Regions from separate parts of the Sphingomonas sp. 77B genome, predicted to be linked through region 1. Evidence: riboswitches for the same ligand, from Rfam matches in the RefSeq annotation. Region 1 holds a riboswitch; the other holds the start of a gene.
The links. A riboswitch is a leader RNA that binds a small molecule or an ion and turns the genes downstream of it on or off. The one in region 1 is predicted to bind cobalamin.
Positions count from the first base shown of each region.

Region 1 (15,725 bases):
CGAACGCTGGATGACGGTCGAAGCGCCCATGGCCCTGCCGGAAGCCGTCGCCGAGCATAGCCGCGCCGACCGGGTGCTGCTGGTCGATTGCCTGACGCTTTGGCTGACCAACCTGTTGCTGGCGGAGGCCGATCTGGCGGCGGCGGGCGATGCACTGGTCGCGGCGGTCGCACATGCGCCCGGCCCGGTGGTGATGGTCAGCAACGAGGTCGGCTTCGGCATCGTGCCCGACAATGCGCTCGCGCGCCGCTTCCGCGATGCGCAAGGGACGCTCAACCAGCGGCTGGCGCGGGTGTGCGACGCGACCGATCTGGTGGTGGCGGGCCTGCCTTTGCGGCTTTCAGGAGAGAAATGATGCGAACCGACGCCGAACATGCCGAGCGCATGGCCAAGAAAAAGGCCGCGCAGGACAGCAAGGTCGCCGCGCGCGACGCCGAAAAGGGCCTGGTCATCGTCCATACCGGCAAGGGCAAGGGCAAGACGACCGCCGCGCTCGGCATGGTGATCCGCGCGGTCGGCCACGGCATGCGCGTCGGCATGGTCCAGTTCGTGAAGGGCGCGATGACCACCGGCGAAGCGGCGGTGCTGGCGCGCTTTCCCGAGGTCGATTTTCACGCGATGGGCGAGGGCTTCACCTGGAACACCCAGGACCGCAGCCGCGACATCGCCACCGCGCGGGGCGCGTGGGAGGAGGTCAAGCGAATGATCGCCGATCCGTCCTACGACCTGATCGTCGCGGACGAATTGAACATCGTTTTGCGCTATGACTATCTGCCGGTCGACGAGGTGCTGGAGGTGCTGGCGACCAAGGGCGCGATGACCCATGTCGTCATCACCGGCCGCAACGCGCCCGATGCGCTGATCGAAGCAGCGGATCTGGTGACCGACATGACGCAGGTGAAGCACCCCTTCCGCGAACAGGGCGTGAAGGCGCAAAAGGGCATCGAGTTTTAAATCGTCAGTGTAATGACAAGGCCTCAAGCGGTTGAGCTTGTGGCGTTGCCCTCCCCCATCCCCTCCCGCCTGCGGGAGGGGAGTGCCCTGTGCCTGAGCGATACGCGCTAAGCCCCTCATCCCGGCAGGGGGGAGGGGTTTGGGGTGGGGGTTAAGCCGCGGGCGATGCGGCTCGAGGCAAAGCCCTCCCCCAGCCCCTCCCGCCTGCGGGAGGGGAGTGCCCTGTGCCTGAGCGATACGCGCTAAGCCCCTCCTCCCGGCAGGGGGGAGGGGTTTGGGGTGGGGGTTAAGCCGCTGGTGACTCGGCTTGAGGCAAAACCCTCCCCCATCTCCTCCCGCCTGCGGGAGGGGGGCGGCGCGTGGCGGAGTGACGGACTTTATCACGCCCCCTCCCCCACCAGATCCCCACCCCGCCGCAACAGATACACGTCCATGATCCACCCGTGGACCCGACGCAGTTCCGCCCGGCGCGCGACAATCCGCTCGGCCACATCCGCCAGCCGCCCGGCCTCGATCGCCTGGTAGTCCATGCCCAGATAGGCCCCCCACCAGATCATCGCATCCGGCTGGTCCAGCGTCGTGAACGCGCATCCGCCATCGAGCATCACCGCGACGCTGTCCGCCCCCTCGGGCCAGCCGCCCTCGCGCAGACGCCGCCCGGTCGTCACCAAAACCGGCGCCCCGACCGCGTTGAACGGAATGGCATGGGCCGCACACAGCGCCTGAAGGCTGGTGATCCCCGGCACCACCGTCACCCGCTCGACCGAGGCCAAGCGCCGCGCGATCCGGATCGTACTGTCATACAGCGACGGATCGCCCCAGACGAGCAACGCCACGCGCCCACCACCCGGCAGATGCGCGGCGATCTCCGCCGCCCAGCGTTCGGCAATCGCATCGTGCCAATGCTCGACCGTATCGAGATAGGCCCCTTCACTCGCCCGCACTGGCAGGTCGAATTCGACCACCCGCACGCTCGTTCCCGCCAGCACCTGTGCGCAGATGTCGCGACGCAGGTCGATCAATTCCGCCTTGTCTTCCTTGCGTGGCAGCAGGATCAGGTCGGCGCTCCGCATCGCCGTCTCCGCCGCGCGGGTCAGGTGGTCGGGATTGCCTGTACCAATGCCGATCAGGTCGAGATGGATCACATATCCTCCATCAGCGGGCCGTAGAGGATCAGCGCGGCCTTGTCGGACACGCCCTCGGCCAGTCGAGCGGCGAGTTCACCCACGCTCGCGCGGGTCAGGCGCTGGTCGGGGCAGCCGACATGCTCGGCCATCAGCGCTGGCGTCTCGGGCGACAGGCCGTGCGCGATCAGCGCCTCGGCCAGTGCGGAAAAGGTCCGCTTGGGCATGAACACCACCGTCGTCGCGGATGCATCGGCCAGCGCCGCCATATTGCGGTCGGCGGGCAGCGCGCCGGTGACGTCATGGCCCGTCACGAACTGCACCCGCCGCGCTTCGTTGCGCCGGGTCAGCGGGATGCCCGCCGCCGCCGCCGCCGCGCTCGCCGCGCTGACGCCGGGGACGATCTCGAACGGGATGCCCGCCGCCTTCAGCGCGACGATCTCTTCCTCCAGCCGCCCGAAGACGCCCGGATCGCCCGACTTCAATCGGACGACCCGCTTGCCGCCGAGCGCATGATCGACCAGCAGCCGGTCGATCTCGCCCTGTTTGGGCGACGCGCGGCCCGCGCGCTTGCCGACCGCGATCAGTTCGGCGTCGGGGCGACAATGGCTCAGCATCGCCCCGGCGGCGAGGTCGTCGAACAGCACGACATCGGCCGCGCCCAGACAGCGCACCGCCTTCAGCGTCAGCAGTTCCGGATCGCCCGGCCCCGCGCCGACAAGGGACACGAACCCGCTCACCACCCCGCTCACCACCAGCGCGCCACCAGATGGAAGAATGTGCCGGTCACGGCCCCTCGCCGCGACCCGGTCTCCGGCACCGCCTCGCCTTGCGCATCGACGACATGGGCGAGCGCTTCGTCGGGTTGTTCGAGCACGGTCGAGTAATGGAACTCATGCCCGCCCAGCACCGCGCCTTCGGGCATCCCCGCCACCTCGCCGAGCAGGATCGCGCGGCGATAGCCGAGGTGCATTTTCCGCCTGGCATAGCTGGTGACGAGGCCGAGCAGCCCGGCCATCCGGTGACTGACGCCTTCCGCATCGATCAGCGCCTCACCCAGCGCCATATAGCCGCCGCACTCGCCATGGATCGGCTTGGTCGCGGCATGGGCGGCGAGCCCGGCGCGGAACGTCTCCGCCGCCGCCAGCCGCCCGGCGTGAAGCTCGGGATAGCCGCCGGGCAGCCACACCAGATCGGCCGAGGCGTCGGGGGCTTCGTCGGCGAGCGGCGAGAAGGGCAAAATCTCCGCCCCCCCTGCGCGCCAGCCCTCCAGCATGTGCGGATAGACGAAGGAAAAGGCCGCATCCTGTGCCAGCGCGATCCGCTGGGCGGGTGCTGGCGGAAGCGTGCCGGACATGGGCATGGCGGGCTTTGCATAGGCCGCCGCGCGCACCGCCTCCAGATCGACATGCGCCGCGAGGAACGCGGCATAATCGCCGATCAGCCGGTCGAGTTCGGGATGCTCGACCGCCTGCACCAGCCCCAGATGCCGCTCGGGCAGGACCAGATCGCCGCGACGGGGCAGCGCGCCGAAGACCGGCAGGCCGATCTCCTCAAAACCCAGCTTTGCCAGCCGCTCATGACGCGGGCTCGCCACGCGGTTCAGGATCACCCCCGCCACCCGCAATTCCGGGTCGTAGCGTGCAAACCCCAGCGCCGTCGCCGCCGCCGACTGCGCCTGTCCCGACACGTCGATGACCAGGATCACCGGCCAGCCCATACGCCTGGCCGTCTCCGCGCTGCTGCCCATGCCGGTCGCGCCGGGCTTGGCGACGCCGTCGAACAGCCCCATCGAGCCTTCTGCCAGCATCAGGTCGGCATCCGCCCCGCGCTGGCCCAGCGTATCGAGCAGCGCGGCGGGCATCGCCCAGCCATCGAGGTTGAACGACGCCCGCCCGCACGCCGCGCGGTGAAAGGCGGGGTCGATATAATCGGGACCGCTCTTGAACGGCTGGACGCGGAGTCCCGCATCCCGAAACGCGCGGAGCAGGCCCAGCATCACGGTGGTCTTGCCCGTGCCCGAAGCGGGCGCGGCGATCATCAATCCCGGCGTCATGTCAGGCTGTTCCCCGGGCGGTAGCGGCGGTCATAGCCCTCGGCATACAAACGGCTCTCGGCGAAATCGCTGGAGGCAAGTACGCGGCCGACGAGGATCAGCGCGGTTCGCTCCGGCCCGTCGGCGGCGGCCTGCTCGATGGTGGAAAGCGTCGCGCGGACGATCCGCTGCTCGGGCCAACTGGCACGCCAGACGATCGCGACCGGGCAATCCGCGCCGTAATGCGGGGTCAGGTCGGCGACGACCTTGGCGAGATTGTGGATCGACAGGTGAATGGCCAGCGTCGCGCCGGTCGCGGCAAAGGCGGCCAGCGATTCACCCTCCGGCATGGCGCTGGCGCGGCCCGGCGTGCGGGTTAGGATCACCGACTGGGCGATGCCGGGCAGGGTCAACTCGCTCTCCAGCACCGCCGCCGCCGCCGCGAAGGACGGCACGCCGGGCGTCACCGAGACGGGGATGCCCAGTTCACGCAAGCGCCGGACCTGCTCACCCATCGCCGACCACACCGACAGGTCGCCCGAGTGGAGCCGGGCGACGTCCTGGCCTTTGGCATGGGCCTCCGAGATTTCGGCCATGATCTCGTCGAGCGTCATCGGCGCGGTGTTCACGATCCTGGCACCCGGCGGGCAGTGCGCCAGCACCGCCTCCGGCACCAGCGATCCGGCATAGAGGCAAACCGGGCAGGCGGCGATCAGGTCGCGGCCGCGCAAGGTCAGCAGGTCGGGGGCACCGGGTCCGGCGCCGATGAAGTGGACGGTCATGATTCAGGTCCCTGGGCGATGGCGCAGGTCGCCATGCGGTCGGAGGAAATTACACGGGTAACGACGATCCGCGCGCCGGATCCAGCGGCGGCGAGCGCCACGGCTTCGGCGACACTGCCCACGCCGCGCGCGGTCATGCTGACGGTCGAGCGGGTCGGGGTGTCGATATCTTGCAGCAGATCGGCAGCGATCGAATGGACGGCCATCCCCTCGGCAAATGGCGCGATCACCGCTACGCGATCGGCGGGCACGGCGAGCGCATCCGGGCGCATGCCCGTCGCCGCCAGCGCGCTGCGGAAGGACTCCGCCGTCGCCTCCGCCCGGCATCCGAATCCGGCGATCACCATGCGACCCGCCATTGAACGATGGGATAACTCGCCTTCCACCCGCGCTTCGTGCCGAGCGGTCGGGCATGAGCCAGTTCGATGCGCAGCAGCTCGCCGCCATATCGCGCATGACATTCGGCGAGCAGCGCCTCGGTCTCCAGCGTGACGGCATGGGCGACCAGGCGACAGCGCGGCAGCGTCCGCAGCGCGTCGACCAGCGGCCGCGACAGGCCGCCGCCGACGAACACCGCATCGGGATGCGGGCGCTCGGCCAGCTGGGCCACCGCATCGCCCTCGACCAGTTCCAGCCGTGCCAGCCCCAGTCGTGCCGCATTGGCGGCGGCGCGGGCCAGGCGCGCGGGGTCCCGCTCGAAACCGATGGCGTGGGTGGTCGGGTCGCTGAGCAGCCATTCGATCGCGACCGATCCCGATCCGGTGCCGATGTCCCACAACAGTTCGCCGGGTCGCGGGGCGAGCGCGGAGAGCGCCAGCGCGCGAACGGGGCGCTTGGTGATCTGTCCGTCATGCGCGAACCAGTCATCGTCCAGTCCGCTTGCGCGGGGCAAGATCCGGCCCGAGCCCGCAGGCTCGATAGCCACCGCGACCGGATGGGCGATATCCGTCCAGTCGAGCGCATCCGCCGTGCAGGCGCGCACCCGCTCACGCGGCCCGCCAAGCGCCTCCAGCACGGTAAGCACGCTGTCGCCGAAGCCCTGTTCGGCCAGCCATGCCGCAAGCCCCGTCACCGACGCCCCGTCGCGCATCAGCGCCAATATCCGCTGGCCGGGTGCCAGATGCGGGCGGAGCGTCTCGATCGGGCGGGCGTGAAGTCCGACGCTCTGGATCGTCTCGGTCGGCCAGCCCAGCCGCACCGCCGCCAGCGACAGGGTGGACGGCGCCGGATAGGCGACCCACTCGTCCGGCTCCAGGTGACGAGTCACCACCGTCCCCGCCCCGAACCAGAAGGGATCGCCCGAGGCGAGCATCACCACCCTTTGCCCACGCCGTTCGAGCAGCATGGGAACGCCATCGGCAAAGGGCACCGGCCAGACGATCCGCTCCGCCCGGCCCTGTTCGGCCAGCAGCGACAGGTGACGGGCTGCGCCCATCACGCTATCGGCGGTCAGGATCGCGGCGCGCGCGGGGGCGGTCAGGCCGTCCCAGCCATCCTCGCCGATGCCGACGATCGTCAGCCAGGGTTCGGAGTCAGCCATGCGCCACATCCTTCTGCTCGGCGGCACGACCGAAGCGAGCGCTTTGGCGACCGCGCTGGCGGCGCGCGGCGAACGCGCGGTGCTGAGCTATGCGGGCCGCACCGAGGCTCCGCGCGCGCAGGCTATTCCGACGCGCGTGGGCGGATTCGGCGGTGTCGAGGGGCTGGCCGCTTACATGATGCGCGAGGGCATGACCCATCTGGTCGACGCCACCCATCCCTTCGCCGCGCGGATCAGTGCCAATGCGATGGCGGCGGCGACGGCGGTGGGCGTCCCCCTTCTCGCGCTGACCCGGCCCGAATGGGTGGAGGGTCCCGGCGACCGCTGGACGCGCGTGGCCAACACAGGCGAAGCGGTGACCGCACTCGACACCGAACCGGCGCGTGTCTTCTTGGCTCTTGGTCGCCAGACGATCGGGGACTTCACGCATGCTGCGCAGCATTTCTACCTGTTGCGCTTCGTCGATGCGGCGGAGCCCGCCAATTTTCCGAACCACCGACTGGTGGTCGATCGCGGTCCCTTCACGCTGGCGGGCGAACTGGCCCTGTTGCGCGAGCACCGGATCCAAATGGTGGTCGCCAAGAACGCCGGAGGCTCCGGCGCACGGGCGAAGCTCGACGCGGCACGTGAACTCGGCCTGCCGGTCGTGATGATCGACCGCCCCTTCATCCCGCCCCGCCCGCAAGTGGGCAGCGTCGCGGCGGTGCTCGACTGGCTGGATCACGGCGCCGTCCGGGGGGTGTAGAGGATCGGCCGTCCGGCATGCGGGATCATGCGCGTGCGGCTCGACCCGATGATGACGACGGTGCGCATATCGGCCATGTCCCCGCGCGCTTGCGGCAACGGCACGATGCGCAGGGCTTCTTCGGGCGTCGAGACGGCGCGCGCGAACAGCACCGGGCGGTCGTCGCCGCACGTTTCGCGGAGCAGCGCGAAGGCGGCATCGAGCGCATCGGGCCGCGCCTTGGACCGGGGATTGTAGAGCGCGATGGCGAAATCCGCCTCCGCCGCCAGCGCCAGCCGCCGCTCGATCAGCGCCTGGGGCTTGAGGTTGTCGGACAGGTTGATCGCGCAGAAATCATGGCCCAGCGGCGCGCCCGCGCGCGCACTCGCGGCCAGCATCGCGGTGATGCCGGGCAGGACGCGGATATCGAGGTCGTGCCAGCGGGCGGGGTCTTCCTCCACCCGCTCGAAAATCGCCGCCGCCATCGCAAACACCCCCGGATCGCCTGACGATACAACGACCACCCGCCGCCCCGCCTCCGCCATCTCCAGCGCATGGAGCGCCCGGTCGCGCTCGACCCGGTTGTCGCTGGCATGGCGGGTCAGGCCGGGCCGCTCGGGCACGCGCGCGACATAGGGGATATAGCCGACGACATCGGTTGCCTCGGCCAGCGCCGCCGACACTTCGGGCGTCACCATCGCCTCCGCGCCCGGCCCCAGCCCCGCGACGATCAGCCAGCCGCTCATGGCCGCCGCCCCTGGCCGTGGATCAGCGCGATCGAGAAATAGGGGGCGGGCGCGTCCTCGACCTCGCTCAGCCGCCGCACGCGCTCGCCAGCCTGGGCGGCATGTTCGACCAGCCACGCCTGATCCGTCCGCCCCGCCGCCGCGATGGCGCGGCGCAGCTTGGGCAGGTGGCGGCCGATCTTCATGACGACCAGCGCGTCGGTCTGGGCGATGCGGCGGGTCAGCTCGTCCTCGGGCAGGGTCGCCATCGCCACCGTCAGCACATCGTCGCCCCAGGTGATCGGCGCGCCGCTGGCGGTCCAGGCCCCTGACATGCCGGTGATGCCGGGCACGACCGCGACAGGCACCTGGTCCTTCAACCTGCTGTAAAGGTGCATGAAAGAGCCGTAGAAGAACGGATCGCCCTCGCACAGCACGACGACATCCTCGCCGCTTTGAACGAGCGACAGGATATGCGCGGTGCACTCCGCATAGAAGGCGGACAGGCATTCATTGTAGCGCGGATCGGTGAACAGGATTTCGGTCGTGACCGGATAGTCCATCGGATATTCGACCACGTCGGCCCGCAGCATTCCCTCGACGATGGTGCGCGCGTGGCCGCGCCGTCCGCTTTTACGAAAATAGGCGACATGCCGGGCCCCGCGCACCAGCCGGTCGGCGCGCACGCTCATCAGGTCCGCCGCGCCCGGCCCCAGGCCGACACCGTGAACGGTTCCCGTCATTCGGCGCGGCTCGCCAGCGCGTTGATCGCCGCCACCGTGATCGCGCTGCCGCCGGGGCGGCCCTTGACGATGGCGCACGGCACGGGCTGCGCCTCCCACAGCGCATCCTTCGACTCCATCGCGCCGACGAAACCGACCGGACAGCCGATGATCGCCGCCGGGCGAGGGCATGTCGGGTCCTCCAGCATGGTCAGCAGATGGAACAGCGCGGTCGGCGCATTGCCGATCGCCACCAGCGCCCCCGCCAGATGCGGCCGCCACAGCTCCAGCGCGGCGGCCGAGCGGGTCGTGCCCATCTCCCTGGCAAGGGCGGGCACGGCGGGATCGCGCAGCGTGCAGATCACCGGATTGTCGGCGGGCAGGCGCGTGCGCGTGACCCCTTCGCTGACCATGTGCGCGTCGCACAGGATCGCCGTACCATTCGCCAGCGCCTGCCGCCCCGCCACCGCGAAACCGCTTGAGAAGTGGATCGAGGGCGCGAGTTCGACCAGCCCGGCGGCATGGATCATGCGCACCGCGACCGGCTCCTCCTCCGCGTCGAAGCGGGCCAGCTCCGCCTCGGCGCGGATGATGGCGAAGGACTGGCGATAGATCGCCGCGCCGTCGGTTTCGTACGTATAGGGCATCAACAGGCTCCGAGAAGCGCGACCGCCCGCTCGGGCGTCAATCCGGTGTGAAGGGGCGCGGCCCCGGCGCGGGCGTTGCGGGCCAGGTCGAAAGCCCCCTCCCGCCCGGTCAGCACCCAGTCCGCCGCCCGTGCCCGTGCGCAGCCCTTCGCGCAACCCGATATGTGCAGGCGGCCGGTGACGAGCGGGGCGAGACGGGCGGCCAGATCGCGGGTCGCGACGCTGGCCTGCGGACAGGCGGGCGCGCCGACACAGGCATCGACATGGAGGATGGGCGCGTCTTCCAGGACCATGGCGGCGGCAGGCGCCGGGGCCATTCCCCCGGCCAGAAGCATCCGCCACGGCGTCAGGCGAAGCGCCACGCGATGCGTGCGAACGAAGGCGGCAAGCTCTGCGGCGTCGATGCGCCCGAAAGGCAAGCCATAGACCGCCCCCATCGGATGCGCACCGGGTCGCAGCGATTCACCGGCGGGGGCGGACGACACCGCACCCGATGCCCATTTTGGCAGGGTCGCGCCATGCCGAGCCATCCGCCCCGCCGCCTGCCCCCCGCTCGCGACGAACCAGTGGGCCAGCCGGATCAGGGCGTCGACCGCATCCTCGCGCGACGTGGCGACACCGGTCGCCCGCCCATCGGCGCGCAGCAGCAGGCCGCCAGTCGCCGCCCGCTCGATACGGAAATCCCCGGGCGCGTCGCTCAGCATCGGCCGCGCGCCCGCATCGACGACAAAGCCGACCTTGCCCGGCAGCGCGGGCAATTCAGCCAGCCGCGCGCGCAGTTCGGTGGCGATGCCGTACGTGTCGTCGCCCTCGCGCCACGCGGGATCGACCAGGATCGCGCCCCGCCCCTCGCGCACCGGATCGGGATCGACCAGCCCCAGCGCCTGCAATTCTTCGAGCAGCACGGGCCAGCCCTTCTCGGTCACGCCGCGCAGTTGCAGATTGGCGCGCGCCGTCAGGTCGATCTGGCCATTGCCATGGGCGTTGGCCACCTCGCACAGCCCCTCGACCTGCGCGGCGGCCAACCGCCCCAGCGGCGGGCGGACGCGAACCAGCAGGCCGTCGCCCGCCATCATCGGCCGGAACGCATCGGGGCACCAGCCCTTAACGACGAAGCCGCTCATGCGTCGCCGTCCAGCATCGCCAGCACCGAGTTGCGCCGCGTCCGCCACAGTCCCGCCTTGTGAAGCGCCGCGAAGCGCGCCTCCATCGCCGCCAGCGCCGCCGGATTCGCCTGCGCCATGAAGTCGCGCACCGTGTCCTGCGCCAGCGTTGCATCCCAATAGAGGTCGATCAGCGCGGCGGGCACCGCGTCGGCCAAATGCGCAAAGCTGCCCAGATGGTCGAGCGTCGTCGCGATCTCGGCAGCGCCCCGAAAGCCGTGGCGCATCATCCCCTCGACCCAGCGTGGGTTCGCGACGCGGGCATGGACGGTGCGGGCGATCTCCTCGGCCAGCGTCCGCGCCTTGGGATGGGCCGGATCGCGCGTGTCGAGATGATAGAGCGACGCCGCCCCCTCCCCCAGCGCCGCGCGCGCCGCCGCAAACCCCGCCTGATGCGCGGCATAATCGGCGGCCAGCAGCAGATCGCTTTCGGGCAGGTCGTGGAGATGGACAAAGGCCTGCGCCCCCGCCACCCGCGCGGCGATACCAGCCGCGTCGCGCCGGTCGCCATCGTCGAGCGCGGTGGCCGAGGCGGCGAGCCAGCTCTGCCCCGCCTCGATCCGCGCCGCTTCGTCGTAACCCGCATTCGGGTCCAGCCCGACGCCGTAACGCCCCGGCGCCGGGCCATAGACGCGCGGGGTCGCCTGCCCGACGAAAGGATTCCAGTCCGGCGCTTCGTCACGCTGGCCAAGCGCCCGCACCGCCTGCCCGAACAGTGCGACCAGATGCGGAAAGGCGTCGCGGAACAGCCCCGACACGCGCAGCGTCACATCGACGCGCGGCCGGTCGAAGCGCATCAGCGGCATCACCTCGAACCCCGTCACCCGTTCGGAGCGATGGTCCCACACCGGCTCGACCCCGATCAGGTGCAGCGCCATGGCGAACTCCTCGCCCGCCGTGCGCATCGTCGCCGATCCCCAGAGATCGACGATCAGGGTGCGCAGATAATCGCCCTCCTCCTGCATGTGGCGGCGAAGCAGTTCCTCGGCGAGCTTCACGCCCTGGGCTTGCGCCGCCCGGCTCGGCACTGCGCGCGGGTCGATCGCATAAAGGTTGCGGCCCGTGGGCAGCACATCGGCGCGCCCGCGATAAGGCGAACCCGAAGGCCCCGCCGCCACCCGCTGACCGTTCAGCCCGGCGAGCAACCCCGCGCGCTCAGCCGCCCCCTGCTCGCCGCGCCCGAAGACATGCAGCCCCTCACCGAACTGGCTGTCCTTCACGTCGCAGACAAAGGCGTCGATCCGGACGAGCGGATCCTCGGCTCCCGCCAGCCCCAGCGTCTCGCCCAGCCCGACGCTCTCCGCCTCCTCGGCGATCAGCGCGCGCAGCCGGTCGCGCCGGGCGGGGTCGAGGCCATCGGCATTGGCGTATTCGTCGAGCAACGCCTCCAGCCGCCCCAGCCCCGCGCCTGTTCCGGCCTGGACCAGAGCCGGGGGAACATGGCCGATGGTGACGGCCCCCAGACGGCGTTTGGCCTGCGCCGCCTCGCCCGGATCGTTGACGATGAAGGGATAGAGGACCGGCCAGTCGCGGGTCAACGCCTCGGGCCAGCAGGCGTCCGACAGCGCGACCGCCTTGCCGGGCAGCCATTCCAGCGTGCCGTGCGCACCGACATGAACCAGCGCGTCGATCGTCTGCGCACGGAGCCAGAGGTAAAAGGCGACATAGGAATGACGCGGGCAGCGCGAAAGATCGTGATATTCGTCCGCGCGTACGTCGCGCCGCCCGCGTTCGGGCTGGAGCGCGACGATCGCCTTGCCCAGCGCCAGCGCGGGGAAATGAAAGGCATCGCCCTCCACCAGCGGATCGTTCTCGACCGCGCCCCAGCTTTCCAGAAGATCGGCGCGCAAGGTTTCAGGCAGCGTGGACAGCGCCTCGCGATAGGCTGCGACCGGCCATGCGATGCGGCTATGGATCAGCGCCTCGGGCAGATCGGCCGGGCACGCCACGTCATAACCCGCCTGACCCAAATCTTCGAGGATCGCCGCCGTCGAGGCGAATCCGTCCAGCCCGACCGCATGCGCCGCCTGCCAGTCCTTGCCCGGATAGGTGGACAACAGGATCGCCAGCCGCCGCTCCGCCGCCGGGGTCGCCGCCAGCCTGGCCCAGCCCGCCACCCGATCGGCGACCGCCGCGATGCGGGTGGGCTCGGCGCGGTGGAGGCGCAGGGCGATGTCGAAATCGGGGTCGCGCTCGCCCGGCTGCTTGAAGCTGACCACGCCCGCGAAAAGGCGTCCGTCGATCTCGGGCAGGACGACATGCATGGCGAGGTCGGCGGGCGACAGCCCCCGCGCCGAGGCTTCCCAGCCCGCGCGGTCGCTGGTGGCGAGCGCGACCTGGAACACCGGCACGCCCGCCCCGTCGAGCGGCATCGTGTCGTCCTCGCCGCGTGCGGAGAAGGCGGTGGCGTTGACGATCGCGGCGGGCGTGAGTGCGCCGACCCAGCGCGCGATCCAGGGGCCTGCACCCTCGGCTTTCAGCGAGGGGACGAACAGGGCGATGGGGTCGAAACCGCGTTCCTCCAGCGCGGCGTGGAGGGCGGCGATCGGCTCCAGATCGGCGGCGGCGAGATAGGCGCGGTAGAAGACGATCAGGATGCGGGGGCGGGTTGCGGTTAGCAGGGCGGCGGCGGGGCATGATGCGCCGTTTGGGGACCAGCCTCCGACCGGGGCTACGTGCGGAGAGGGCCCTCCCCCATCCCAGTTGCGGGTGAACGATGCCCCGCATCGTTCAGGCCATGCCGGGGGCATGGCCGACCCGCAACTCGCTTGCGGGAGGGGCGTGCTTGGGGTCACCGCGTCCCTTGAAAGCCCCTCTCCCGGCAGGGGGAGGGGTTGGGGAGGGGCAAGGGCCACGGACGGCAACGCCGCGATTTCACGCAAAGCCACACCCGCCGCACCTGCCCCACCCGCATCGCACAGCGCCGTCAACCGCCGCACCACCGCTTCCCCCACGTTGGAAGCCCCCGCCAACCGCCGATCCTCGCGCCCATCGGCCGCCAGCACCGCCAGCGTGATGCCCCGCTCGCGGGCCAGCCGCTCGACCTCGCGCAGGCCGTAATCCCAATACGCCGCCCCGCCGATTAGCCGGATCAGGATCGCCTTCGCATGCACCAAAGTCTGCTCGACATAGGTATCGACCGACAGCGGATGGACCAGCGCCGCGAGATTGGCGAGCCGCAGCGACCAGGGAAATCCCGCCGCCCGCCAGCCCGCCGCAAAGGCGCTGAGGTCGCTGTCGGAGAAGGACAGGACGACCACATCACCGGGGCGCTGCCCCAGATCCTGTGGAACCGCCTGTTCCTCCAGCCCATGGCTCTCGCGAAAGACGAGATGCACCGGCCTTAGCCCTTCAGCACGGCCTCGATCGCCGAACGGTCGATCCGGTTATGCTCGGCGATGACGACCAGCTGCGTGCCACGCGGCTCGCCTGCGCCCCAGGGCCGGTCATAGCTGGTGCGCACGCGGCGGCCGACCGCCTGGACCAGCAGCCGCATCGGCTTGCCCGCGACCGCGGCATAGCCCTTCACGCGCAAAATATCCTGCTGCTCGGCCAGCGTCACGATACGCGCGGCGATCGCCTCGGGGCTTTCCACCTCGCCCAGCATTACCGAGATGCTGTCGAAATCGTCATGCTCGTGATCGTCCGCGCCGTCATGGTGCGAGGGGCGCGCGGCGATGTCGTCCTCGGCCGCCGCCTCCAGGCCCAGCACGATCTCGGCGGAGACGATGCCGTCGACCGCCTCGACCATCGGCAGCGGGCGCGGGGCCTCGGCGGCGATGATCGCGCGCGCCTTGGCGATGCCCTCCGGCCCGGCCAAGTCCGCCTTGGTCAGCAGGACGATGTCGGCGCAGGCCAGCTGGTCCTCAAATACCTCCGACAGCGGGGTTTCATGGTCGAGGCTGGGGTCGGCGGCACGCTGCGCCTCCACCGCATCGAGATCGGGGGCGAAGCGGCCCGCCGCGACCGCCTCGGCATCCGCGAGCGCGACCACGCCGTCGACGGTGATACGCGAGCGGATGGCGGGCCAGTCGAATGCCTTCAGCAGCGGCTTGGGCAGCGCCAGGCCCGAGGTCTCGATCAGGATGTGATCAGGGCGCGGCTCCATCGCCAGCAGCTTTTCGACCGTGGGGATGAAGTCGTCGGCGACGGTGCAGCAGATGCAGCCATTGGCCAGCTCGACGATATTCTCCGCCGGGCAATCGGGGATGGCGCAGCTTTGCAGGATGTCGCCATCGATGCCCAAAGTGCCGAACTCGTTGACGACCACCGCCAGGCGACGGCCGCCCGCGTTGCGGATCAGATGGCTGATGAGCGTGGTTTTCCCCGCGCCCAGAAAGCCGGTGACGATGGTGACGGGGACCTTGGAGAGGTCACGCATGATGTTTCTCCGACGCGCCGGACGAGCGAGCGCGGACGGGGCCCATCGCCGAAAGCGGTGACGGACGGGCGCGAGTAATGCGTCCGCCCCGCTGGTCGGCGACCGATGCGGCCCCGGCCGCATGGCTTCGTCGCTCCCCGACGGAGAACCGTGCCCCGACCACCCCCTGGGTCCAGGCAAGAGCGACCATGACGCCAGCAGGTCTCCTGGCTCGCGGGTCAAAGCGGATGCGATGCGCCTTCCCGGATCACTCCAGTGGCCGTGCCTCGCGCCCTAGTGAAAGGGAGGGGGCACCAGCATCGCTCGCTCGCCGCTGACAGTTGCAGGGACAGCCGGGGATTTGCACCCCATTCCCGTTTAAAGCCCTTGCGGGCACCGGCGCGATCTTCGGGGACTTTCGTCCCCGATGTGCGGCATTTATCCCGCCGCGCCGGGCTTGGCAATTCGCGCCTCCATCGCGGCGAACCCGCGCCAGCGATAGAGGAGGAAACTCGCGCCCCAACAGACCACGAACAGCCCGACGATGGCGAAGCCCAGCACATTGAAATGCTCGGACAGCGCACCCGCATAGCGGAACGGTCCCGAGGTCCAGCCAAACCGCTCGGCGAGCAAGGCGGTCGCTTGGATGCCGCCGATCACCAGCGCGACCAGTGCGGAGACCAAAGTGATCGTCATGTTATAGTAGAGCTTGCGCAGCGGATGGACGAACGCCCATTCATAGGCGCCCAGCATCACCAGCCCGTCGGCGGTATCGATCAGCGCCATGCCGACCGCGAACAGCACCGGGAACACCAGGATCGTCGCCAGCGACACGCCGTCCGCCGCGTGCGACCCCGACAGACCCAATATCGCCACCTCGGTCGCGGTGTCGAAGCCCAGCCCGAACAGGAAGCCGAGCGGCGCCATGTGCCAGCTGCGCCGGATCAGC
Region 1 covers NZ_JBWMBY010000001.1:3,131,818-3,147,542, reverse strand. Annotated here, with positions in the region: gene cobU (bifunctional adenosylcobinamide kinase/adenosylcobinamide-phosphate guanylyltransferase) at 1-355, shown strand, start outside; gene cobO (cob(I)yrinic acid a,c-diamide adenosyltransferase) at 355-954, shown strand; gene cobF (precorrin-6A synthase (deacetylating)) at 1,335-2,099, opposite strand; gene cobA (uroporphyrinogen-III C-methyltransferase) at 2,096-2,818, opposite strand; gene AC1GI4_RS14740 (cobyrinic acid a,c-diamide synthase CobB) at 2,827-4,134, opposite strand; gene cobM (precorrin-4 C(11)-methyltransferase) at 4,131-4,895, opposite strand; gene AC1GI4_RS14730 (cobalamin biosynthesis protein) at 4,892-5,242, opposite strand; gene cbiE (precorrin-6y C5,15-methyltransferase (decarboxylating) subunit CbiE) at 5,236-6,435, opposite strand; gene AC1GI4_RS14720 (cobalt-precorrin-6A reductase) at 6,434-7,180, shown strand; gene cobJ (precorrin-3B C(17)-methyltransferase) at 7,156-7,905, opposite strand; gene cobI (precorrin-2 C(20)-methyltransferase) at 7,902-8,627, opposite strand; gene AC1GI4_RS14705 (precorrin-8X methylmutase) at 8,624-9,253, opposite strand; gene AC1GI4_RS14700 (cobalamin biosynthesis protein CobG) at 9,253-10,377, opposite strand; gene cobN (cobaltochelatase subunit CobN) at 10,374-13,754, opposite strand; gene cobW (cobalamin biosynthesis protein CobW) at 13,760-14,797, opposite strand; cobalamin riboswitch at 14,977-15,192, opposite strand; gene AC1GI4_RS14685 (HoxN/HupN/NixA family nickel/cobalt transporter) at 15,215-15,725, opposite strand, start outside.

Region 2 (15,725 bases), 730 kb from region 1:
ACAGGCGGCAGCGACGCGTGCCGAACAGGCCGGTCCTGCCCAAGAATCGAAAGAACAGGAGTGAATATGGCTACGCATGTAACGCCCGGCTATGTCCCGGCGGAGGAGAACGCGATCCTGCGCGCAGGGCGCCGGATCTCGTGGGGGGCGATCTTCGCCGGTGTGGTGATCGCGGTCGCGGTCCAGCTGGTGATGGGGATCCTGGGCACCGGCATCGGCCTGTCGATGGTCGATCCGGTCCAGGGGTCGACGCCGGGCGCGGCGGGCTTCGGCATCGGGGCTGGCCTCTACTGGCTCATCACCACGGTCGTCGCGCTGGGCGCGGGCGGCTATGCCGCGGCGCGCATGTCGGGCGTGACCGAGAAGTTCGACGCGCTGGTCCACGGCCTGGTCGTGTGGGGCGTCACGCTGATCCTGACCCTGTATTTGCTGACCTCGGCGGTCGGCGGGATCATCGGTGGAGCGTTCCGTACCGTGGGTGCGGTGGCGGGTGCCGCCGGTTCGACCGTCGGGGCCGCTGCGCCGAAGGTCGCGCAGGTCGCCGGTGTCGATGAAACCGACGTCCAGAACGAGGCCGCCAAGTATCTGACCGAAACGCCTGCCGATCCGGCGCAGATGACCCCGGAACAGGCGCAAAAGGAAATCGCCAAGCAGCTGCCCGCCATGGCGCGTGGCGGTGCAGACGGCGTCCGGGCCGAGCAGCGCGTCGTCGACATCGTCGCGGCCCAGCGCAAGATCAGCCGTGACCAGGCCCAGGCGCAGGTGAACCAGGCCAAGGCCGAATTCGTCCAGACCAAGAACGAAGCGGTCGCCAAGGCCAAGCAGGCGGCCGACGCCGCTGCCGGGGCCGGTGCCAAGACCTCGTTCATCCTGGTGCTCGCGCTGCTGATCGGCGCCGGTGCCTCCGCCTTTGGCGCAACGGCGGCCAGCCGCCGTCGTCTGCGCTGAGTACCCGCGGCGGGCCGGCGTATCGGGCCCGCCGCACCCCCTTTTTCGAGGAGATCGTCATGACCAAGAAGATCGCTCTGGGTGCTACCCTGTTCGCCGTGCTGACGCTGTCGGCCTGCAACACCGTGAACGGCGCGGGCCGCGACCTGCGCTCGGCCGGGTCCGCAATTTCGGACGCTTCGGGCCAGGACAAGTCGAAGAAGTAAAGCCTGAATCTTCCTCCCCTGTAAGGGGAGGGGGACCATCCGCAGGATGGTGGAGGGGGCGTGCCGCCGGGTACGTCCCCTTATCGCATTCCCCCCCCATGTCTGATGCGACGGTGGTATGAAGATGTTGCGGAAGGGAGCCCGTCCCCCCCGAGGGTCTGGAGCCCGATAGGGAGCAAGGGTCCCTTCCGCGTTGGTCACAACCCTGAACAGTTGCTTGGGACTGCTGATCCCGCACGACATGGACAGGAGCCTATACCATGCCACAAGCCGTTATCGGCTGCGACCTTTCGCGTGCCGTCATCGACATCTGCGAGCTGCCATCGGGCCGGATCGGGCGGATCGCCAATACACCGGATGCCATCGCCGTCTGGCTCGACACGCTCGACCACGACATCCGCCTTGTCTTCGAGGCGACCAGTGGTTGCGACGGTGACCTGATCGCCGCGCTGGCGACACGCGGCCATCCCTTCTCGCGCGTCAATCCGCGTCAGGCCCGCGAGTTCGCCAGAGCCACCGGCACGCTGGCCAAGACTGACCGCGTCGATGCCCGCGTGCTCGCGCAGATGGGCGCAGCGCTGAACCTGCCCGCTACCATCCCGCTCAGCCCTGCCCGTTCACGCCTGGCCGATTTCCTGCGTCGCCGCAGACAGTTGGTCGACATGCGCAAAGCCGAAAAGCTGCATCGCCACAGCGCAGGCCAACCCGAAATCGCACAAGCCATCGAAGCCATGATCGACCTGCTCAGCCAGCAGATCGCCCAGCTCGACCGCCAGATCGCAGGCTTCATCGCCCAGGATCGGGCCCTGTCCGAACAGGCCCAGCTGCTGACGGCTGTTCCCGGCATCGGGCCCACCGTCCTGGCAACCCTGCTCGGTGAACTTCCCGAACTCGGCACGCTGTGCCGTCGAAAGATCGCCTCGCTCGCCGGCCTCGCTCCCCACGCCCGCGAAAGTGGCACATGGCGCGGCGCCAGGCGCATTTGGGGCGGGCGGCGCAAGGTCCGCGAAGCCCTCTACATCGCCGCCCTCAATGCCTCACGGCGCATCCCCGTCCTCACCGCTATGCGCGACAGGATGCGAGCCAAAGGCAAGGCGCCAAAGACCATCCTTATCGCCGTCGCACGCCAACTCCTCGTCATCCTCAACGCCATGATCCGAAAGCGACAGCCTATCGCTCTCTCATGAGCATCACAGTTGCCCCCCGCTTCGCGGCGGTCCCCCTCCCCGTGCCGGGGAGGATTTTGGTTTATCCGGCGCTTCATCCGCCTCGACAAGTTCGACCACCTCGAACTGGTACCCGACCCAACCCCGCTGTCGCACCGCCTCCGCCATGGCGGCATCGTTCGCCATCGCCCCCTTGCGCGATTTGGCGTGGCCCCAAAAGACTTCGGTCTTGCCGCCGCCCAGATCGGCGACGATCCGCCAATAATGGGTGAAGGGCTGCGATGTGGGGCCGATCGTCTTTACATAGCCATCGGGCATCGTCGCGATCAGATAGCGGTTCCTGCGTGCCATGCCGTTGCCATAGCGCAAGCCTGCCGCGACCTCATCCCGCTTGACGCAACCTCCTGCCACCGCCTAGCGATACGGGGCCGGAATGATCCGGCAGAATGATCGCGCCGGTTCCCCCGACAAGGGGGATTAAAAGGGAACACGGTGAGGGGGGCAGCCCCCGAATCCGCGGCTGTCCCTGCAACTGTAAGCGGTGAGCGGAAATGCACGGGTCGGCCATCGGGACGATCCAGCCACTGGGGCAACCTGGGAAGGCGCATCCATCCGCGACGACCCGTGAGCCAGGAGACCTGCCGGCGTCAGGTCGCTCATGCCCGGTCCAGGGGATGGTCGAGGCTAGGTCTTTTCCGACGAGCGACGCCATGAGTGGCGGAGGCAGGGTTGGGCCATGTCGAATGCGGGAAATAGCGTGCCGCACGCATGGCACCCGGCTGCCCGGAATCGGGCGGCAAGGCCTCGGCTTGTTTGCGACAAGACGCTATAGGCAATAAAATGATATATCATAACAGATTCGGACAGGTTCCTTTGGTCCTGTTGGGTGGCGCGGCGCTTCTGCTGGGGGCGACGGATGCCGGGGCGCAAAGGGTTGAGGAACAGGGGGGTGATCCCACCGTGGTGGTGGTCGGTGCGCGCGAGAAACCGGCGCTCGACACGGTCAATACGACCGGCAGTCGCCTCGGCCTGACCCCGCTGGAGACGCCCGCCAGCATCACCTCACTGGACGGGGATATGATCCGTGCGCGCGGCGACCTGTCGATCGTCGAGGCGGAGACGCGCGCACCCGGCCTGTCGAGCGTCGCCGATCCCGGCAATGGCGGCACCGCACTCGCCGCGCGCGGCTTTTCGGGGCAGGGGTCGGTGCTGCAACTGATCGACGGGGTGCGACTGTTCCCGGCGGCGGGGACGATCACCTTTCCGACCGACCCCTGGATGGTCGAGCGGATCGACATGCTGGGCGGACCTGCCTCGGTGCTTTACGGGCAGGGCGCGCTGGGCGGTGCGGTCAATGTTGTGATGCGCGCGCCCACCGCGCAGACCCATGGCCAGGCCGAGATCGGCTATGGCGGGCAGGACAGTTTCCGCGCCGCCGCCGGGCTGGGCGGGCCGCTGACCCCGACGCTCGGCTACCGCGTGGATGCCAGCTATCGCCGGTCGGACGGCTTTGTCGATCGGGGACATTCGGACAGCGTCGCGCTGTCGGGCACTTTGCGCTGGACGCCGTCGTCGACGCTGGCGGTGACGGTGCGCGGCGATCATGGCGACCAGCGGCCCATGGCCTATTTCGGCACCCCGCTGATCGACGGGCGGCTCGACCTACGGGTACGGGATCGCAACTATAATGTCGGCGATGGGCGGATGCGCTTCCGCGACGACCGTGCTTCGATCCGGGTGGACTGGACGCCGAGCGCTTCGCTCAGCCTGTCCAACATCGCCTATGTGCTGACAAGCGACCGCTTCTGGCGCAATCTGGAGAATTATTGCTGGGTGGGGGCGAGCGGCGCCTGCGCGGATGGTTCGACCGGCACGCCCGGTACGATCCGGCGGAGCAGCAATTATGGCATCCGCCACGACCTGACCCAATGGGGCGATCAGGCCAGCGCCACCTGGCGCACGGGGATCGCGCCGGGCATCGCCAATGCGCTGGTCGTCGGGGTGGACGCCAATCTGATTCGCTTTACGCACGAGAATGATTTCGGATCGGTGGAGCAGGTCGATGCGGTCGATCCCTTCGCCTTCGATCCCGGTCGTTTCCTGGATACGCAGGGAATCGCCCCGCGCTATCGCACCCGCACCACCGCGCTGGCGGTGTTCGCCGAAGACCGGGTGACGCTGGGGCCCAAATGGTCGGTGGTCGGCGGTGTCCGCTATGAAGTGGATACCATCCGCCGCTGGACCGTCGCCACGCCCGATCGCTTCGTGCTGGAAAAGACGTTCCGCAACGCGACGTGGCGCGCGGGGCTGGTCTATCAGCCGGTGGCGACCCTTTCGCTCTATGCGCAATATGCCACCGGCGTCGATCCGCTGGGTACGCTGACCACCGTGTCGACCGGGCAGGTGCAGTTCAGCAATGCCAAAGGCCATCAGGTCGAGGCGGGGGCCAAATGGCTGTTCGCGAACGGCCGCGGTACCGCCACGCTGGCCGCTTACCGCATCGTCAAGACCGGACTGCTAGCCCAGCGTACGCTGGCGAGCCCGGTCGAACAGGTCGGGCAGCGGTCGTCGCAAGGCGTCGAGGCGGCGGTGACGTTCGACCTGCCGCAGGGTTTCGGCATCGACGCCAACGGCACACTGCTGGATGCGCGGTTCGACGATTTCCGCTCGAGCGGCGTGGATTATAGCGGCCGCACCTCGCCGAACGTGCCCGAGACGCTGGCCAATCTCTGGCTGCGCTGGGATGCTTCGGCCAAAGTGCAGCTGCGTGCGGGCTTACGTTATGTCGGACGGCGCTTTTCCGACAATGGCGAGGCGTTCCGCATTCCGGGCTATGCGACGGTCGACACGACCTTGTCCTATGCCCTGACGCCGCGTCTGGCGGTCGATGTCCGCGTCTATAACCTGTTCGACAAGGCCTATGCGGTCACGGCCTATGGTGACCAGCAATGGATATTGGGCCGCCCGCGTGCGCTGGATGTGGCGTTTCGTGCCGGGTTCTGAGCGGCATTGGGGGAAGGCGGGCTTGCGGCTCGCCTTTCTCACCCATCGCTGGGTCGGCATCGTCACCTGCCTGTTGTTCGCCATGTGGTTCGCGAGCGGGCTGGTGATGCTCTACGTGCCCTATCCGTCGCTCAAACCGGCGCAGCGCTGGGCGGGCGCGCAGCCGATCGACTGGGCGCGGGTCGGGCAGCCCCCGGCGGTGCGGGATGCCCGGCGGATCACGCTGGAGATGCGCGACGGAGCGCCGGTCTGGCGGATCGAAAGCCGCGAGGGGGATACCCGCATCCTGTCTGCGGAGGGTGGATCGATCGCCCCGGTCGATGCTGCAATGGCCCTGCGCGTGGCGAACCGCTTTGCCGGGCCGGTTCGCCAAGTCGAGCGGATGGTCGACGATCAGTGGACGGTGGCGGGCGGGTTCGACCGGCATCGTCCCCTGTGGAAGGTCGCGCTGGACGATGCGGCGGGGACCGAACTCTATATCTCCAGCCTGACCGGCCAGCCGGTGCAGCGGACGACGCGCGGCCAGCGTATCTGGAACTGGCTGGGCTCGGTGCCGCACTGGATTTACCCCACCATCCTGCGCCGCGATCGCCAGGCTTGGCGGCAGGCGGTGATGTGGGTGGCGGGGCCATGCATCGCGGTCGCGCTGACCGGCCTGTGGATCGGCATATTGCGGCTCCGCGCTGGACGGCGGCGCTATCGGGGCGGGCGGATGACCCCTTATCGCGGCTGGATGCTCTGGCATCATGTCAGCGGACTGGCGGGTGGCGTGATGCTGACGACCTGGATCGTCAGTGGCTGGCTATCGGTCGATCCGGGGCATGCTTTTGCCGGAGGCGAGGCTCCGGCGACGGTGATGCGGGAGTATGCGGGGAGGGCGGGGGAGCCGCGCGATCTCGACCGGCTGGCCCGGATCACGCCCTATGCCCGCAGCATCGAATGGAGCGGGGACGCCGGGTTCGCGCGGATCGCGGTCGACCGCGCCTCGCCGCACCCGCGCTGGCTGGACCAGGCGACATTGGCCCCCGCCCAGGCGGCTTATCCGCTGCGCGCCGCGATGCTGGTGCCCGGCGGACGACGGGTGGCGCGCGAATGGCTGGCGTGGCCCGACTTCTACTGGACCGATGCGACCCGTCTGCCGCTCTGGCGGATGCGGTTCGACGATGCGGCGGCGACCTGGCTCTATGTCGATCCGATCAGCGGGGAACTGGTCGAGCGGCAGGATGGCACGCGCCGTGCCTATCGCTGGGTCTATACGCTGCTCCACACCTGGGACTGGCCGTGGCTGACCGCGCATTCTTGGGTCTGGACCGGCTGGATGTGGCTCTGGTCGCTGGCCGGGCTGGTCCTGTCGATCAGCGGTTTCGTGCTTGGGCAGCGACGGTTGCGCCGCCCCGTACGCGGGAAGGGGTGAAAACATTGTCGGCGGGGTTGGCGTCGCGCGTCCCGCCCGCTTAAGTGGGCGGCATGTGGCAACTCTACCAATTCCCGCTCTGTCCCTTTTCGCGCAAGGTCCGGCTGCTGCTGGGCGAGAAGGGCGTCGGTTATGAGTTGGTCCGCGAGTCGCCCTGGCAGCGGCGCGACGAGTTCCTCGACATGAACCCCGCCGGGCAGACCCCGGTGATGGTCGACGAGGAGCGCGGCATGCTGCTGGTCGACTCGATGGCGATCAGCGAGTTTTTCGAGGAAACGGTCGAAAAGTCGGCAATGATAAACGGCACCGCCGTCGGCCGCGCCGAGATCCGGCGGCTGGTGACGTGGTTCGACACGCATTTCTATCAGGACGTGACCGGCCCCTTGCTCCACGAACGCATGGTCAAGCGCGTCGCCCGCACCGGCAGCCCCGATGCCAAGGGCCTGCGCGAGGCGATGAAGGCCGCCGTCGGCCATCTCGACTATACCGATTATCTGCTCGACCATCGTAACTGGCTGGGCGGGGCGACGATGAGTCTCGCCGACCTTGCGGCGGCGGCGCAGATTTCGGTCGCCGATTATCTGGGCGGTATCGACTGGAAGGGGCATGAACAGACCGCGCGCTGGTATCGCGGGCTGAAGAGCCGCCCATCGTTCCGCCCGCTGCTGTCCGAGCGGATGGAGATGGTCACGCCGCCGTCGCATTACGACAATGTCGACTTCTGATGCGCCCGCCGCGCAGATCGGGATCGCGGATTTCCTGGCGGTCGACATCCGCGTCGGCACGGTCATCGCCGCCGAACCCTTTCCCGAGGCGCGTAAGCCCGCGATCAAGCTGACCATCGATTTCGGGGAAGCGATTGGGGTGAAGCGCTCCTCGGCGCAGATCACGCGGCATTACACGCCCGAGACTCTGGTCGGGCGGCAGGTGGCGGCGGTCATCAATTTCCCGCCGCGCCAGATCGGGCCGATGATGTCGGAGGTGCTGACCCTGGGCTTTCCCGATGCCGACGGGGACGTGGTGCTGGTCGCGCCGGATTTGGCGGTGCCCAATGGGGGGCGGTTGTTCTGAGGGATTCGGGGTGAGGGATTCCCTTGGCCTTCGACTTCGCTCAGGCTGAACGGGGTTTTGTATCCGGCCCCGACCCCCAATCTCCGTTCAGGCTGAGCGAAGTCGAAGCCCACGCCCCGCCGTCCTGTTAGCCTTAACATTACCCCTTGCACCCCACGCCGCGAAGCGTACCATCCCCGTCCGACCGTAGGGACATAACCCACGGAGGACAGGAGGGGATATGAAGTCCAAACGCTGGGCCGGCCATGCGCTGGCCGCTTTGCTAACGCTCTCGGTGGCGGCACCCGCGATGGCGCAGGCCGACAGGATGGCGCCGATCGCCACACCCGCACAGCCGACCGCCATTCCGCTGAACACAGGGCCGCTGCCCGGCGCGAAGAACAAGGAAAGCTGGCACAGCCAGTATAACAGTGTCTTCGCGCGCAACGTGACCGAAGCGACGCTCACTCCCTTCCTGCCCGACCCCGCCAAGGCGACGGGCGCCGCCGTCATCGTCGCACCCGGCGGTGGTTTCCGTACGCTGTCGATGCAGAATGAGGGCTGGGACGTGGCCAGGGCGCTGGCCGATCGCGGCATCGCCGCCTTCGTCCTGAAGTACCGGCTGAACCAGACGCCCGCCGATATGGGGGATTTCGAAAAGTCGATGGCGGCGATGTTCTCCAGCGTGGCCCGCCCCGCCGCGCGGCCGAACCCGGAGGAAGCGCTGAAGGGCCTCGCGCCGCAAATCGCCGATTCCCGCGCCGCCTTCGCGCTGGTCCGCCAGCGGGCGGGCGAGTGGAAGGTCGATCCCAACCGCATCGGCATGGTCGGCTTTTCGGCGGGCGCGATGCTGACTGTCGCGACGGTGCTCGACGGTCAGGCCAAGCCCGCCTTTATCGGCGACATCTATGGCCCGCTCCAGCCGATGACGGTGCCCGCCGACGCGCCGCCGATGTTCGCCGCGATCGCCGCCGACGATCCGCTGTTCGCGGGCAAAGGCTTCGGGCTGATCGACCAGTGGATGGCGGCGAAGAAGCCGGTCGAGTTCCACCTTTACGGCCAGGGCGGCCACGGCTTCGGCATGTATCCGAAGAAGACGACCAGCACCGGCTGGTTCGACGCCTTTTATCGCTGGATCGTGATGGAAGGGTTTTTGCAGCCGAAGGCGCAGTAACATTCCTCCCCTGTAAGGGGAGGTGGCAGGCCGAAGGCCTGACGGAGGGGTGTCCCGGCCAGCGAGAATGCCCCTCCACCACCCGGCTCCGCCGGGCGGTCCCCCTCCCCAAGCAGAGCTTGGGGAGGAATGGCTTTAATCCAGGCTCTTCGAAGCCTGTTCGAACAGATCCTTGGACAGGCCCGGCGTCTCGACGATCCGCACCAGCTCGGCGCGCATCAGGGCGGAACGCTTGGCGTCGAACCGGCGCCAGCGGCCGAGCGGCGGCAGCAGCTTGGCGGCGGTCTGCGGGTTGAGCCGGTCGAGTGCGATCAGCTGGTCGGCCAGGAAGCGATAGCCCGAGCCGTCGGCGGCGTTGAACGCGCGCTGGTTCACCCCGAACGCCCCCAGCACCGCCCGTGCCCGATTGGGATTGGCCAGCGTGAAGTCGGGATGCCGGACCAGCTGCTCGACCACCGTGCCGGTATCGGCGCGCGACGACAGCGCCTGGGTCTGGAACCACTTGTCGAGCACCAGCCCGTTATCCGCATAACGCGCATGGAAATGCGCCAGCGCCTCTTCCCGTTCGGGGGCGTCGGAATGGACCAGCGTGGTCAGCGCCGCCTGCCGGTCGGTCATGTTGTCCGCCGCCTCGAACTGCGCAAAGGCCAGCGCGGCGGCGTCTTCCGCACCGCTGGCCGCGATATAGCCGAGCGCGACGTTGCGCAGGCGGCGGCGGCCCTTGGCCTCGGGCGAATAAACGTAAGAGCCCTGCGCCAGCTCGGCATAGAGCCGCCGCCATGTCGGCAGCAACGCCTGCCCCAGCTGCGTGCGCAGTTCCTCACGCGCGGCATGGATCGCGTCCGGGTCGACGGTGGCGAGCTGGTCGCCGATGAAATTCTCCGACGGCAGCAGCACGGCTTCGGCCAGGAAGGCCAGTTCCAGCCCCTCGGCCTCCAGCGTGCGGGTGACGGCATCGATCACCGCCTGCCCCTTCACCGCGCCATGGATCGTGCCCGCGACCAGCGTGTCGAGCATCAGCTGCTGCATCGCCTCGTACCGGGCGAAGGGATCGTCGTCATGCGCCGACAGGAAGGCGAGGTCCTCCGCCGTCCGGTCGCTCTCGATCACGATGGGCGCCGAAAAGCCGCGATTGATCGACAGGACGGGGCGCTCGGTGATCGCCTCGAAGGTCACGGTTTCGGCCACCTGGTCGAGCAGGATCAGCTTCTCATCGGTCAGCGGGCGGCCCGTCTCCGCGCCGAACAGCCTGATCTTGAGCGGCAGGACCATGGGCTGCTTGACGGTCTGCCCCGGCGTGGCGGGGACATGCTGGGCCAGGCGCAACTCGGCGCGACCACCGCCGGGTTCCTGGGACAGCCCGGCCGAGACGCGCGGCGTGCCCGCCTGGGAATACCAGAGGCGGAATTGCGACAGGTCGACGCCGCCCGCCTCCTCCATGCAGGCGACGAAATCCTCGCAGGTCGCGGCCGTGCCGTCGAAGCGGTCGAAATACAGGTCGGTCGCGGCGCGGAACTTCACCGGCCCCAGCATGGTCGCCATCATGCGGATCAACTCGGCGCCCTTGTTGTAGATGGTCGCGGTGTAGAAGTTGCTGATCTCGATATAGCTTTCCGGGCGCACCGGATGCGCGAGCGGCCCCGAATCCTCCGGGAACTGGCTGGCGCGCAGGCCCCGTACATCCTCGATCCGCTTGACCGCGGCCGATCCCTGGTCGGCGGAGAAGCACTGGTCGCGATAGACGGTGAAGCCTTCCTTCAGCGACAGCTGGAACCAGTCGCGGCAGGTGATCCGGTTGCCCGACCAGTTGTGGAAGTATTCATGCGCGACGACGGCGGCGATCGCGTCATAATCATAATCGGTCGCGGTGTCGGGGTCGGCCAGGATGTAGCGGCTGTTGAAGATGTTCAGCCCCTTATTCTCCATCGCGCCGAAGTTGAAATCGTCGACCGCTACGATATTGAACACATCCAGATCATATTCGCGGCCATAGACCCGCTCGTCCCACGCCATGGAGAGCTTGAGCGCATGGAGCGCATGGTCGGTCTTGGCGATGTCGGCGGCGCGCACCCAGATGCCGAGTTGCACCTCGCGCCCGCTCATCGTGGTGAAGGTCCCTGCATTGACCGCCAGATCGCCCGCGACCAGCGCGAACAGATAGGACGGCTTGGGGAAGGGGTCGTGCCACTCGGCCCAATGCGTGCCGTCGTCATTCTCGCCCTTAGCCACCGGATCGCCATTGGCGAGCAGCACGGGGTAACGCGCCTTGTCCGCCGTCATCCGCACCCGGTAGACGCTCAGCACATCGGGCCGGTCGGGGAACCAGGTGATGCGGCGAAATCCTTCCGCCTCGCATTGGGTGCACAGATTCCCGCCCGAGGCATAGAGGCCCATAAGCTGGGTGTTGCTCTCCGGCGCGATCGACACCTCGGTCTCGACGACATGGGAATCGCCGGTCAGCGGCACGACCAGCTGCTCGCCCTCGATCCGCCAGTCGTTGACGGCCACCCCGTCGACCTTGACCGATAGCGGCGTCTGGCCTGCGCCGTCCAGTCGCAGAGGCTCGTCATGCGGGCCGCTGCGCGTGACGGTCAGCGCGGCGCGAACGCGGGTGTCGGCAGGGTCCAGCGCGAAGTCGAGCGCGATCTGCGGCACCTCCCAGGCGGGGGGGCTGTAATCCTCGCGCCGGATCGCGGCGGGGGTGATGCTGGGCTGGGCGGCGCTGCGCTGAATGTCCATGACGGGAATATAGCCGGGCGGCATCCTCGCGACCACCGGGCGCGTCAGGAAAAACCGGGACGGCGCGGCATGGGCGGGGTTGATCGGCCAAGATGGCGTGATACGCCTATGGCACACCATTTCCCGAAAGGTCCTGCATGTCGCGTTCGACGGCCCTGCTGCCGCTGCTTCTCCTGTCCACCGCCGCGATCGCGCACGATCACGATCACCTGCATTATCAAGCGACTAATACCGCGCCAGTCGAGACGAAGGCGCAGCGCAGCCCGGCCGAACGCAATGCCGTCATCACCGCCGCCCTGCCCGAGGATCAGGCCGCGATGAAGGCGCATGTGATGTTCCTGGCGTCGGACGCGATGGCGGGGCGCGAGGCGGGGACCCGCGACTATGACATCGCCGCGCAATATGTCGCGGCGCAATTCTATGCGGCGGGCTTGCGGCCCGGCGGCGACAATGGCGGCTATCTGCAGAAGGTGCCGCTGGTCGCGTACAACGTCGCCGACAAGGGCAGCGCGCTGTGGGCCCCGGCGGGCGGCCAGCCGCAGGAGCTGGTCTTCGGCGAGGACTTCGTGCCGTCGCCCGTGCCCGACAAGCGCGAGACCAGCGTCAGTGCGCCGGTCGTCTTCGTCGGTTACGGCATCGACGCCGCGCAATATGGTCTGACCGACTATAAGGGTGTCGATGTCCGTGGCAAGATCGTCGCCTTCGTCCCCGGCACGCCAGAGGGGCTGGACGGCGAGGCGCGGGCATTCTTCGGCTCGGCGGGCAACAAGGCCTCGCTGGCGGCGGCGCGCGGTGCGGTCGGCGCGATCCAGATCGACATGCCCCGCGCAGGCGGGCGGCAGCGGCCCTTCGCCGCGCTCGCCCGCTATTACAATGCGCCGCGCGTCACCTGGGCGAACCCGGCCGGCACCGCGCATGCGATGACGCCGACGACCCCGGTATTGGGCACGCTGTCGCAGACGGGTGCCGCCAAGCTGTTCGGCAAGGGCTGGGAGGCAGTCATGAAGGCCGCCGCCGCGCCCCTGCCCGCCTATAAGCCGCTGGCCGCCAAGGGGCAGCTGACCGTCGCGTCCAAGACCAGCTTCAAGCCGATGGACAGCAGCAACGTCATCGGGCTGATCCCCGGCAGCGACCCCAAGCTGAAGGACGAGGTCGTCGTCCTCTCGGCGCATCTCGACCATATCGGCACCAATGAGGGCGGCGAGGGCGACCGGATCAACAATGGCGCGCTCGACAATGCGATCGGCATCGCCAGCCTGATCGAGGAGGCCAAGCGCTTCAAGGCCGCGACCCCGCCGAAGCGCACCGTCCTGTTCCTGGCGGTGACGGCGGAGGAAAAGGGGCTGGTCGGCTCCGACTATTTCGCCAACCATCCGACCGTGCCGCTCAAGTCGATCGTCGCCGATGTCAATCTCGACATGCCGATCCTGACCTACAAGTTCGAGGATATGGTGGTGTTCGGCGCGGATCGTTCGACGCTCGGGCCGATCGTGCGCAAGGCGGTGGGGGCGATGGACCTGCCGGTTTCACCCGATCCGATGCCGGAGGAAGGCATCTTCGTGCGCTCCGACCATTTCCGCTTCGTGCAGAAGGGCATCCCCTCGGTCTTCCTGTGGCCGGGCCAGAAGGGGCCGGGCAAGGCGGCGGTCGAGGATTTCATGAGCCACCGCTATCATCGCCCCGGCGACGAGATCGACCAGGGCATCGACTGGAGCCAAGGCCCGCGCTTCGTCAGCGTGAACTACGCCATCGCCCGCGAGATCGCCGACGCGCCCGAGCGGCCGGTGTGGAACAAGGGGGATTATTTCGGCACGCTCTACAAGGGGCCGATGGCGGCGAAGTGATGCGTGCTGCCCTCGATAGCAGCCGAATCTCCCTCCGTCCGTTCAGCCTGAGCGAAGTCGAAGGCCATGCGGAACCAGCGGTACGTGTGCTTCGACTTCGCTCAGCACGAACGGGGGGCGGGTCCGTGGTAACGAAGTGAAGCGCGGTCAGGCGTTTTGCAGCCAAGCCGCCCCCCATCCGTTCAGCCTGAGCGTAGTCGAAGGCCAAGGGATGACCTTTGCCAAGCGGCCTGTCCGGGGCGTGCACTTCGACTTCGCTCAGTGCGAACGGAGGCTATGCGGGTGGCAAGTATGAATCGTCTCTTCGTCTTCGGCATGGGCTATGCCGCCGGTCATCTGGCGGCGTTGCTCGAAGGGCGCGGCTGGTCCGTGGCGGGGACGACGCGTGACGGACGCGGCGGCACGATGCGTTTCGATGACTGGGCGCGCGTGGAGGCGGAGATCGCCGCCGCCACGCATATCCTGTCCTCGGTCCCCCCCGAAGGAGAGGCCGACCCGGTGCTGGCCGCGTACGGCGCGCAACTGGCTAGGTCGAACGCGTGGCTCGGCTATCTGTCCTCGACCGGCGTCTACGGCGATACCGGCGGCGCCTGGGTGGACGAGACCGCGCCCATCGGCTCGGGGCGGCGCGCGGCGCGGGCGGCGGCGGATGCCGACTGGCAGGGCCTGGGAGCGCGGGTGTTCCGTTTGCCCGGCATCTACGGCCCCGGTCGCTCGCCGATCGACCGGGTGCGCGGCGGGCGCGCGCACCGCGTCGGCCTGCCCGGCCAGGTGTTCAGCCGGGTCCATATTGCCGACATCGCCTCAGGGATCATCGCCGGGTTCGACGGCCCGGCGGGGGCGTATAACCTGTCGGACGATTTTCCGTGCGATCAGGACGCGGTGGTGTCCTACGCCGCCACGCTCGCCGGAGTCGAACCACCGCCTCTCGTACCGTTGGAGAGCCTGTCGGAGGCGGCGCGCGGTTTCTATGCCGAGAACCGGCGGGTGGCGAACGGCAAGGCCAAGCGGGTGCTGAACTGGCGCCCCCGCTATCCCGATTACCGATTGGGCCTGCGCGCCTTGAGCGCGATGACCAGCCCGGCGGCCGTCACCGCCGCACCCGCCCCCGCCAGCAACGACCAGCGATAGCCCTCGAACACCGTCGACAGGCTCATCGCGATGACCGGCACGATGACGCTGGAATAGGCCGCCTTGGCCGGGCCGATGGCGCGCAGCACCCGGTAATAGAGCGGAAAGGCCAGTGCCGAGGCGAACAGCCCGAGATAGAGGATGCCCAGCACATAGCCGACGCGCATCTCGAACACCGGCGGGCCGTTCAGCGTATAGGCGATGATCGCGTCCAGTGCCGAGCCGACCAGCATCGCGACGCTCAGGGTCGCGTGCATCGGGAATCGCTTGGCGGTGTTGGTCGCCTGCATGACGTTCGCCGTGGAGGCGGACAGGATCGCGACGAGGGTCAGCGCGATGCCGGTCAGCGCGCGGGCTGGCCCGGCCGGATCGACCCGCGCCTCATGCACGAACAGCAGCGCCGCGCCCGCCATCGCGATGGCGGAGCCGACCAGCAACTGGCGCCCCATGCGCTGGCCCAGGAACAGGCGCGCGAACCCGGCATTGGGGATCAGCAGCATCGCAAAGACGACCGCCACCAGCCCGGAGGTGATATACGCCTCCGCCCGATAGACGAAGTTGAAGTTCAGGACGAACTGGAACAGCCCGATCCCGGCGGCGAACAGCCAGCCGGTGGTGCCGAGCCGGAAACTCTCGCGTCGGGCCAGCGCGAACGCGCCCATGGCGAGCCCGCCGACCAGGAAGCGATAGCTGACCGACCAGGTGGCGGGGACGACCGAAATCTGGTCGCGGATGACCAGCCAGGTCGATCCCCAGATCAGCGTGACGATCGCAAAGGGGATCAGGACGGCGGCGCGGGCCGAGCGGGGGCCGGTGTCGAACTCGCTCATGTCGTGATCGTACCCAGGGCGGCGATCGCGTCGGCGAGGCGCGCGACATGGTGTCCGTTGGTGTCCCAGGCGGTGACGAGGCGGATTTCCCCCTCCGCCCAGTCGTAGAAATCGAAGCCCTGCGCGCGCAAGCGGGCGGCCTCCTCGGGCGTGGCGCGCAAGAAGACCTCGTTCGCCTCGACCGGATAGACCAGCCGCTCGCCCGCCGCGCCCGCCAGCC
Region 2 covers NZ_JBWMBY010000001.1:2,403,346-2,419,070, forward strand. Annotated here, with positions in the region: gene AC1GI4_RS11365 (hypothetical protein) at 1-64, shown strand, start outside; gene AC1GI4_RS11370 (hypothetical protein) at 67-948, shown strand; gene AC1GI4_RS11375 (entericidin A/B family lipoprotein) at 1,008-1,154, shown strand; gene AC1GI4_RS11380 (IS110 family transposase) at 1,415-2,341, shown strand; gene AC1GI4_RS11385 (hypothetical protein) at 2,345-2,671, opposite strand; cobalamin riboswitch at 2,760-2,980, shown strand; gene AC1GI4_RS11390 (TonB-dependent receptor) at 3,194-5,323, shown strand; gene AC1GI4_RS11395 (PepSY domain-containing protein) at 5,259-6,737, shown strand; gene AC1GI4_RS11400 (glutathione S-transferase family protein) at 6,791-7,462, shown strand; gene AC1GI4_RS11405 (tRNA-binding protein) at 7,449-7,808, shown strand; gene AC1GI4_RS11410 (alpha/beta hydrolase) at 8,029-8,961, shown strand; gene pepN (aminopeptidase N) at 9,097-11,700, opposite strand; gene AC1GI4_RS11420 (M28 family metallopeptidase) at 11,838-13,544, shown strand; gene AC1GI4_RS11425 (Rossmann-fold NAD(P)-binding domain-containing protein) at 13,836-14,675, shown strand; gene AC1GI4_RS11430 (DMT family transporter) at 14,585-15,505, opposite strand; gene AC1GI4_RS11435 (threonine aldolase family protein) at 15,502-15,725, opposite strand, start outside.
Region 2: another riboswitch for cobalamin. It lies ahead of AC1GI4_RS11390 (TonB-dependent receptor); the one in region 1 lies ahead of cobW (cobalamin biosynthesis protein CobW).